DNA from 2 places in the Streptomyces sp. NPDC090025 genome. Region 1 is predicted to be linked to the other one. Evidence: predicted binding sites of a transcription regulator. Region 1 holds the regulator's gene; the other holds the start of a gene.

Region 1 (4,429 bases):
GTCGCGGTGGGTGCCCTGGTGGCCGCCCGCCTCGGTGCCCTGCACGCAGAGCGCACCCGCCCCGGCCCGCTCGGCGGTCCTGGCCTCCTCGACGGAGGTGACGGTGACGACGGTGAACGTACCGACCCGGTGGAAGGCGTCGAGGGCGTCCCGGTCGGGGCAGCCGAAGGTGAAGGAGACGACCGGCACCGGGTCGTCGAGGAGGATCGCCAGCTTGGCGTCGTACGCGTCGTCGCGGCCCTGGTCCGGGTCGCCGAGCGGGGTCTCGTACCAGCCCTCCTCGCCCGCGAGCTGGTGGCGGTACACCTCGACGGCGGCCGGGTCGACGGGCTGGCCGCCGGGCGGCATGAGGAGGTTGACCCCGAAGGGGCGCGCGGTCAGGCCGCGGACCCGCTTGATCTCCTGGTAGAGCCCGCCGGCGGTCTTGTAGCCACCGGCGAGGAAGCCGAGCGCCCCGGCCTCGGCCACGGCTCCGACGAGTTCGGGACAGGAGGCGCCACCCGCCATGGGGGCCTGCACGATCGGAAGACGCGAGAGATCGTTCAGTGCGGTGGACATACGGGCATCGTTTCATGCCTCCCGAACGCCGCCGAATCGGCCGCGGCCCACCGCGGCCCGTCCCCCGCCCGGACCCGGGCACGCACGAGGGGCGGCCCGCGCACTGTGTGCGGGCCGCCCCTCGATGAACGTCAACCGGACTCAGCGCCCTCACGGACGCACCCGGCAGCGCGCCTAACGCCCGTTGAACGCGTCCTTCAACCGCGAGAACAGCCCCTGCTGCCCGGGCTGGAACTGCCCCAGGGGCCGCTCCTCGCCGCGCAGCTTCGCCAGTTCGCGCAGCAGCCGCTCCTGCTCCGGGTCGAGCTTGCCCGGGGTCTGGACCTCGACGTGGACGATCAGGTCGCCACGGCCGTTGCCGCGCAGGTGGGTGACGCCGCGGCCGTGCAGCGGGATCGACTGGCCGGACTGGGTGCCCGGGCGGATGTCGACGTCCTCAGGACCGTCGAGGGTCTGCAGCTGCACCTTGGTGCCGAGGGCCGCCGCCGTCATCGGCAGGGTGACCGTGCAGTGCAGGTCGTCGCCGCGGCGCTGGAAGACCTCGTGCGGGGTCTCGTGGATCTCGACGTACAGGTCACCGGCGGGGCCGCCGCCGGGGCCGACCTCGCCCTCGCCGGCCAGCTGGATCCGGGTGCCGTTGTCGACACCGGCCGGGATCTTGACCGTGAGGGTGCGGCGGGACCGGACCCGGCCGTCGCCCGCGCACTCGGGGCACGGGGTCGGGACGACGGTGCCGAAGCCCTGGCACTGCGGGCACGGCCGCGAGGTCATGACCTGGCCCAGGAAGGACCGGGTGACCTGCGAGACCTCACCGCGGCCGCGGCACATGTCACAGGTCTGCGCCGAGGTGCCGGGCGCGGCGCCCTCGCCGGAGCAGGTGCCGCAGACGACGGCGGTGTCGACCTGGATGTCCTTGGTGGTGCCGAACGCGGCCTCCTCCAGGGTCACCTCCAGGCGGATCATCGCGTCCTGGCCGCGCCGGGTGCGCGAGCGCGGGCCGCGCTGGGACGCCGTACCGAAGAACGCGTCCATGATGTCCGAGAAGTTCCCGAAACCGCCCGCGCCGAAGCCACCGGCCCCGCCGCCTCCGCCGGAGGCGGACAGCGGGTCACCGCCGAGGTCGTAGACCTGCTTCTTCTGCGGGTCCGACAACACCTCGTAGGCGGCGTTGATCTCCTTGAACCGCTCCTGCGTCTTCGGGTCCGGATTCACGTCCGGGTGAAGCTCGCGGGCGAGTCGGCGGAAAGCCTTCTTGATCTCGTCCTGCGACGCGTCGCGGCGTACGCCCAGTACGGCGTAGTAGTCCGTGGCCACTTACGACTCCGCCAGGATCTGTCCGACGTAACGTGCCACTGCGCGTACCGCTCCCATCGTTCCGGGGTAATCCATGCGGGTCGGTCCGACCACGCCGAGTTTGGCGACTGCCTCGCCGCCGGAACCGTAGCCGACCGAGACGACGGACGTGGACGTGAGCCCCTGATGGGGGTTCTCGTGCCCGATCCGCACGGTCATGCCGGGTTCCTTGGCCTCGCCGAGCAGCTTGAGGAGCACGACCTGCTCCTCAAGGGCCTCCAGGACGGGCCTGATCATCAGGGGGAAGTCATGTCCGAAGCGGGTCAGATTGGCGGTGCCGCCGATCATGAGCCGCTCCTCCTGCTCCTCCACCAGGGTTTCGAGCAGGGTCGCGAGCACGGTCGAGACCGTACCGCGGTCCTCGATGTCCTCGAAGGACTCGGGGAGGTCCTGCACCAGCTGCGGGACGTCGGCGAACCGGCGGCCCACGACCCGGCTGTTGAGCCGGGCCCGCAGATCGGCGAGGGAGGTCTCGCCGAACGGCGCGAGGCAATCGACGACCCGCTGCTCGACCCGGCCGGTGTCGGTGATGAGCACCAGCATCAGCCGGGCGGGCGCGAGCGACAGCAGTTCCACGTGCCGGACCGTCGAGCGGGTCAGCGAGGGGTACTGCACGACGGCGACCTGGCGGGTCAGCTGCGCGAGCAGCCGGACCGTGCGGCCGACGACGTCGTCGAGGTCCACGGCCCCGTCGAGGAAGTTGTGGATCGCCCGCCGCTCCGGGGTCGACAGCGGCTTGACGCCCGCCAGCCGGTCCACGAAGAGGCGGTAGCCCTTGTCGGTCGGGATGCGCCCGGCGCTGGTGTGAGGCTGGGCGATGTAGCCCTCCTCCTCCAGGACCGCCATGTCGTTGCGGACGGTCGCGGGCGACACGCCGAGCTTGTGCCGCTCGGTCAGCGCCTTGGAGCCGACCGGCTCCTCGGTGCCGACGTAGTCCTGGACGATGGCGCGCAACACCTCGAGCCTGCGTTCGCTGAGCATCGCGCACCTCCAGCTGTCGTTCCGGTTCCGGTTGCTCCGCTTTTGGCACTCACCCTGTTCGAGTGCCAGCGATCCCCCGGCCAGTGTACGGCGGCGGACATCGCTCCTGGCAAGGAGGCGGTGTCGGGGTCGCGTCGGGGTCGCGTCGGAACGGTTAGCGTCGCGCCATGGATCACGACAGGGATCACGACAGGGAGCACGGCGGGGACCACGGCGGGGACCACGGCCCGGGTCCGGGTGACGGCGACGGCATCGACTGGGCGGCGCACGGCTGGGAACGGCTCGGCCACGGCGTGGGACGGCGCCGGTTGCCGGGCTGGGACGCCACCGTGGGCCTGGTCGTCGGGCGGGACGCGGTGCTCCTGTACGACACGGGCTCGACGCTCGACGAGGGCGCCGAGATCCGGGCCCAGGCGACCGCCCTCACCGGCGGGCGCGAGGTGACGCACATCGCACTGAGCCACCCGCACTTCGACCACGTGCTGGGCACGGCGGCGTTCCCCGGGGCCGAGGTGTTCGGCGCGGTGGGCGTGGACGCGCTGCTGCGCCGGGAGGCCGACGAGCTGCGGCTCGACGCGGTACGGCAGGGGGTCGACGAGCGGGCGGCGGCGCGGGCGGCCGAGGCGCTGGTCGCGCCGCGGCACACGGTCACCGGCGAGTGGACGCTCGACCTGGGCGGCCGGCAGGTGCTGCTGGCCAACGTGGGCCCGGGGCACACCGGTCACGACCTGGTGCTGTGCGTGCCGGACGGGGCGGCCGGGCCCGAGGTGGTGTTCTGCGGCGACCTGGTCGAGGAGTCCGGCGAACCCCAGGCGGGCCCGGACGCCGTCCCCGCCCGCTGGCCCGACGCCGTGGACCGGCTGCTCCGGCTGGGCGGCGAGGACGCGGTGTACGTGCCGGGGCACGGCGCCGTGGTGGACGCCACGTTCGTACGGCGCCAGCGCGGTGAACTGGCACGGCGCTTCGAGGTGTCGTAGCGTCCCCCAAATGCGCAGCTACGACCCGGACCTGACGCCCTCTTGGAAGCGCTCCGCGCCCGTGCCCGAGGTGGCCGCCGACCGCGACCTGGTGGTCGAGGAGGTGGCGACGGGCTTCTGCGGGGCGGTGATCCGCTGCGAGGCGGGCACCGTGACCCTGGAGGACCGGTTCGGCAAGCACCGGGTCTTCCCGCTGGAGCCGCGGGGCTTCCTGCTCGAAGGCCGGGTGGTCACCCTGGTCCGCCCGGCGGCCGCGGCCCCGGCGCGCCCCACCCGTACCGCGTCGGGCTCGGTCGCCGTGCCCGGGGCGCGGGCCCGGGTGGCCCGGGCCGGCCGGATCTACGTCGAGGGGCGGCACGACGCGGAGCTGGTGGAACGCGTGTGGGGCGACGACCTGCGGATCGAGGGCGTCGTCGTCGAATACCTGGCGGGCGTCGACGACCTGCCCGCGATCGTGGCCGAGTTCGCCCCGGCCCCGGACGCCCGGCTCGGCGTCCTGGTGGACCATCTGGTGCCGGGCTCGAAGGAGTCCCGGATCGCGGCCCGGGTCACCTCGCCCG
Region 2 (4,429 bases), on a different contig from region 1:
ACCCGGTGGAGCTGGCGGGGCGAGCACGTCGGCGACTTCATGGGGATCCAGCCGACCGGCATGGACGCGGCCATGACCGGGACGGTGATCCACCGCTTCCGCGACGACGGCAAGATCGTCGAGGGCTGGTGGCACTACGACGCGCTCGGTCTGATGGCCCGGCTCGGCGCCGTGGAGGCGTGAGCCCCGCCGGGCGCGGACCTGCCCGGACACGCACCGAGGCCCGGTGCTCCCGCGACGGGAGCACCGGGCCTCGTGACGCCCGCCTTCAGTGGCGGGCGTCAGATGCTTCAGCCGTTCCAGCTGTTCAGCCGGTCAGCCGTTTCAGTGGGAGTGGCCGTGACCGTGGCCGTGACCCGCGTCGGCCGGCTCCTCTTCCTTCTTCTCCACCACGAGGGTCTCGGTGGTGAGGAGCAGGGAGGCGATGGAGGCGGCGTTCTCCAGGGCGGAGCGGGTGACCTTGACCGGGTCGATGACGCCGGCCTTCACCAGGTCGCCGTACTCGCCGGTGGCGGCGTTGAAGCCCTGGCCCTTCTCGAGCTCGGCGACCTTCGAGGTGATGACGTAGCCCTCGAGACCGGCGTTCTCGGCGATCCAGCGCAGCGGCTCGACGGCGGCGCGGCGGACGACCGCGACACCGGTGGCCTCGTCGCCGGTCTTGTCGAGGTTGCCCTCGAGGACCTTGACGGCGTGGACGAGCGCGGAGCCACCACCGGAGACGATGCCCTCCTCGACCGCGGCGCGGGTCGCGGAGATGGCGTCCTCCAGACGGTGCTTCTTCTCCTTCAGCTCCACCTCGGTGGCGGCGCCGACCTTGATCACGCACACGCCGCCGGCCAGCTTCGCGAGGCGCTCCTGGAGCTTCTCGCGGTCCCAGTCGGAGTCCGTGGCGTCGATCTCGGCCTTGATCTGGTTGACCCGGCCGAGGACGTCGGCGGAGGAGCCGGCGCCTTCCACGATGGTGGTGTCGTCCTTGGAGACGGTCACGCGGCGGGCGGTGCCCAGCACGTCAAGACCGGCCTGGTCGAGCTTGAGGCCGACCTCCTCGGAGATGACGGTGGCACCGGTGAGGGTGGCCATGTCCTGGAGCATCGCCTTGCGGCGGTCACCGAAGCCGGGCGCCTTGACGGCGACGGCGTTGAAGGTGCCACGGATCTTGTTGACGACGAGGGTGGAGAGCGCCTCGCCCTCGACGTCCTCGGCGATGATCAGGAGCGGCTTGGAGGCACCGGCCTGGATGACCTTCTCCAGGAGCGGCAGCAGGTCCTGGATGGAGGAGATCTTGCCCTGGTTGATCAGGATGTACGGGTCGTCGAGGACGGCCTCCATACGCTCCTGGTCGGTGACCATGTACGGCGAGAGGTAGCCCTTGTCGAAGGCCATGCCCTCGGTGAAGTCGAGCTCCAGACCGAAGGTGTTGGACTCCTCGACGGTGATGACACCGTCCTTGCCGACCTTGTCCATGGCCTCGGCGATGAGCTCGCCGACCTGCTGGTCCTGCGCCGAGAGGGCGGCGACGGCGGCGATGTCCGACTTGTCGTCGATCGGGCGCGCGGTGGCGAGCAGCTCCTCGGAGACGGCCTTGACGGCGGCGTCGATGCCCTTCTTCAGGGCGGCCGGGGAGGCACCGGCGGCGACGTTGCGCAGACCCTCGCGGACCAGGGCCTGGGCGAGCACGGTGGCGGTGGTGGTGCCGTCACCCGCGATGTCGTTGGTCTTGGTCGCCACCTCCTTCACGAGCTGGGCGCCGAGGTTCTCGTACGGGTCCTCGATCTCGACCTCGCGGGCGATCGTGACACCGTCGTTGGTGATGGTGGGGGCGCCGAACTTCTTGTCGATGACGACGTTGCGGCCCTTGGGGCCGATCGTCACCTTCACCGTGTCGGCCAGCTTGTTGACGCCGCGCTCAAGGGCGCGACGGGCGTCCTCGTCGAACTTCAGGATCTTCGCCATGGGAGCGGTTCAGCCCTCTCGGAAATCGTTGAAAAAACTGCGCCCCTGGACGCCCACGGAGAAACCAGGGGGGTCAGGGGCGCAGTTCGAAGCATCTTTACAGGTGCTTAGGTGCTTACAGGAGCCTTGGTGGCTTACTTCTCGATGATCGCGAGCACGTCGCGAGCCGAGAGCACGAGGTACTCGTCACCGTTGTACTTGACCTCGGTGCCGCCGTACTTGCTGTAGAGCACGACGTCGCCGACCTTCACGTCGAGCGGAAGACGCTCGCCGTTCTCGAAGCGGCCCGGGCCCACGGCGAGGACGGCGCCCTCCTGGGGCTTCTCCTTCGCGGTGTCCGGAATGACCAGGCCGGAGGCCGTGGTCTGCTCGGCGTCGAGCGGCTGGACCACAATGCGGTCCTCAAGCGGCTTGATGGCAACCTTGGAGCTGGCGGTCGTCACGATCCGACCTCCCCCTTCGGAGATCTCACGGGGTTAACTGTCTGAGGTGGCGACCAGGTGGATCCGTCGTCGCGGGTGCCGGACCTGCCCGTCGCTGTGTTGGCACTCTCCTGCGGGGAGTGCCAGAGCCGAGACTATGACCGGGATTAGCACTCGGTCAAGCGGAGTGCCAATTCACGACCCTGTGGCGTGACCTCAGGACGTCCTCGGACCGACCTCAGGGCTGCTCCGCCGGCACGTCCCGGCCCCTCATCAGGGGCAACGCGCGGCCGGATCCGACGGTTCCGGACCCCTCGGCCCCGGCCCCGCCGGACGCGGGCGGCCCGGACCCCGCCGCGGACCCCGCCGCGGCGGACGGTGCCGCGGGCTCCACGGGCACCACCGGCACCACGGGCACCACGGGCTCCGTACGCGCCTTCGGCAGCGCCGCCCGGGCCTTCGGCGGGTGCGGACGGGGTGAAACCTTCTCCGCCGCCTTCCGGCCGAGCCGCTCGATCGGGTCGACCGAGGACGCGCAGGCCGGAAGGGCGAGCAGCGCGCCGGTCAGGGCCAGGGCGGCGGTCAGCCGGCGCGCCCGGCTCATACGTAGTCCTCGAGCCTCGCCACCGCGTACCCCTTGGCCGTGACCGTCTTCATCACCTTCCGGATCATGTCCGGCATGCTGCCCTTCCAGTCCTCCTTGCCCCGGAAGTGGGTGAGGATGATGTCGCCCGGGTGCAGGTCCCGGTCCCACTCGCGCCACTCCATGTGGTCGGGGAACGCCTCGGACGCCCACAGCGGGACCGCCTTGACGCCGCAGGACTTCGCGGCGCGCAGGGTGTCCTCGTTGTAGTTGCCGTACGGCGGGCGGAACAGCGGCGGCCGCTTGCCGAACTGCTTCTGGATGATGTCCTGCATCCCGCAGATCTGACGCTTCTGGTCGTCGTAGTCGAGACCGGGCAGGTAGGGGTGGGTCAGCGTGTGGTTGTGCAGCGACACCCCGCCTGCCTGCATCTTCCTGAAGTAGCCGTAGTCCTCCTTCACCAGGTAGTTGCTGAGGAAGGCGCTGTACGGGATCTTCAGCTCGCTCATCATCCGCAGCAGCTCGGGGTCCTTCTCCGCGCCGTCGTCGATGGTGAGGAACACGATCCTCTGCTTGGTGGGCACGGTGGTGAAGACCGGCGGCAGCCCGCTGCCGTCGGTCTCGAAGCCCTTGCGGGTGGTGATCCTCGGCTTGACGGCGGGCGGCTCCGGCGGGTCGAGCGGGGGCAGCGCGAGCCCCCACTTCTTCGCGGCGGCGACCCGCGCGGCGCGCTGCTGACGGACCTTGTCGACGTACGCGCCGAGCGCGCCCGCCGCGCCTTCCGCGCGCGGCTGCTGTCCGGCGGCGGGCTGGGCCGGTTTCGCCGGTACGGGCCTTCCGGCGCCCTCGTCGCCCGAGCCGCCCGCGCAGGCGGAGCCGAGCGCGGCGACGAGCAGGGCCGCTCCGGCCATCCGCCAGCGCCTCACAAGGCGCCCCTTTTGTTCTGTTTGTCGTACTAGCTGCATGGCGCCGCATCCTGTCAGCGCCACGCCCCTCCACGGCCCCGACACCACCGGCACGCCCGCCGCCGTCCCCCGGGCGGCCCACACCGCCGCCGACCAGCACAATGGGACGGGTGACCGACCTCGCCGCCTTCACCGCCCTGTTCACCCCCGAAGGGCAGGACCTGCTCGCCGCCGTGCGCGACTACGAACCCGCCAAGGAACTGGCGGTCGCGTCCCGGCTGCGCCGCGACCACCCCGCCGAACTGGTGTCGGCGGTGCTCGGCCAGGCCCGGCTGCGGCAGCGGGCGGTGGCGAAGTTCGGCGCCGAGGACGCGTACCGGATGTACTTCACGCCCAACGGCGTCGAGCAGTCCACCCGCGCCACCGTCGGCAGCCACCGGGCGGCCCGGCTCACGGCGCTCGGCGTGCGCAGCGTCGCCGACCTGTGCTCCGGCATCGGCGGCGACGCGCTCGCGCTCGCCCGCGCCGGGATCTCGGTGCTCGCCGTCGACCGCGACCCGCTGACC

Evidence for each region. Region 1 encodes HrcA, which represses chaperone genes, less so after heat shock. Its sites were predicted from a motif close to TTNGCACTCNGNNNNNCNGAGTGCNAA; they were not measured.
Region 2: groES (co-chaperone GroES) is a predicted target of HrcA. The motif match lies at 2,543-2,569, and genes of this name have one in related genera.

The regions. Positions count from the first base shown of each region.
Region 1 is NZ_JBIVFL010000007.1:67,501-71,929, reverse strand. Features, by position in the region: gene ACIPXM_RS18210 (nitronate monooxygenase) at 1-558, opposite strand, end outside; gene dnaJ (molecular chaperone DnaJ) at 733-1,872, opposite strand; gene hrcA (heat-inducible transcriptional repressor HrcA) at 1,873-2,892, opposite strand; gene ACIPXM_RS18195 (MBL fold metallo-hydrolase) at 3,060-3,869, shown strand; gene ACIPXM_RS18190 (DUF3097 domain-containing protein) at 3,880-4,429, shown strand, end outside.
Region 2 is NZ_JBIVFL010000001.1:606,492-610,920, reverse strand. Features, by position in the region: gene ACIPXM_RS02995 (ester cyclase) at 1-183, shown strand, start outside; gene groL (chaperonin GroEL) at 325-1,953, opposite strand; gene groES (co-chaperone GroES) at 2,088-2,396, opposite strand; gene ACIPXM_RS02980 (hypothetical protein) at 2,614-2,979, opposite strand; gene ACIPXM_RS02975 (polysaccharide deacetylase family protein) at 2,976-3,923, opposite strand; gene ACIPXM_RS02970 (methyltransferase domain-containing protein) at 4,025-4,429, shown strand, end outside.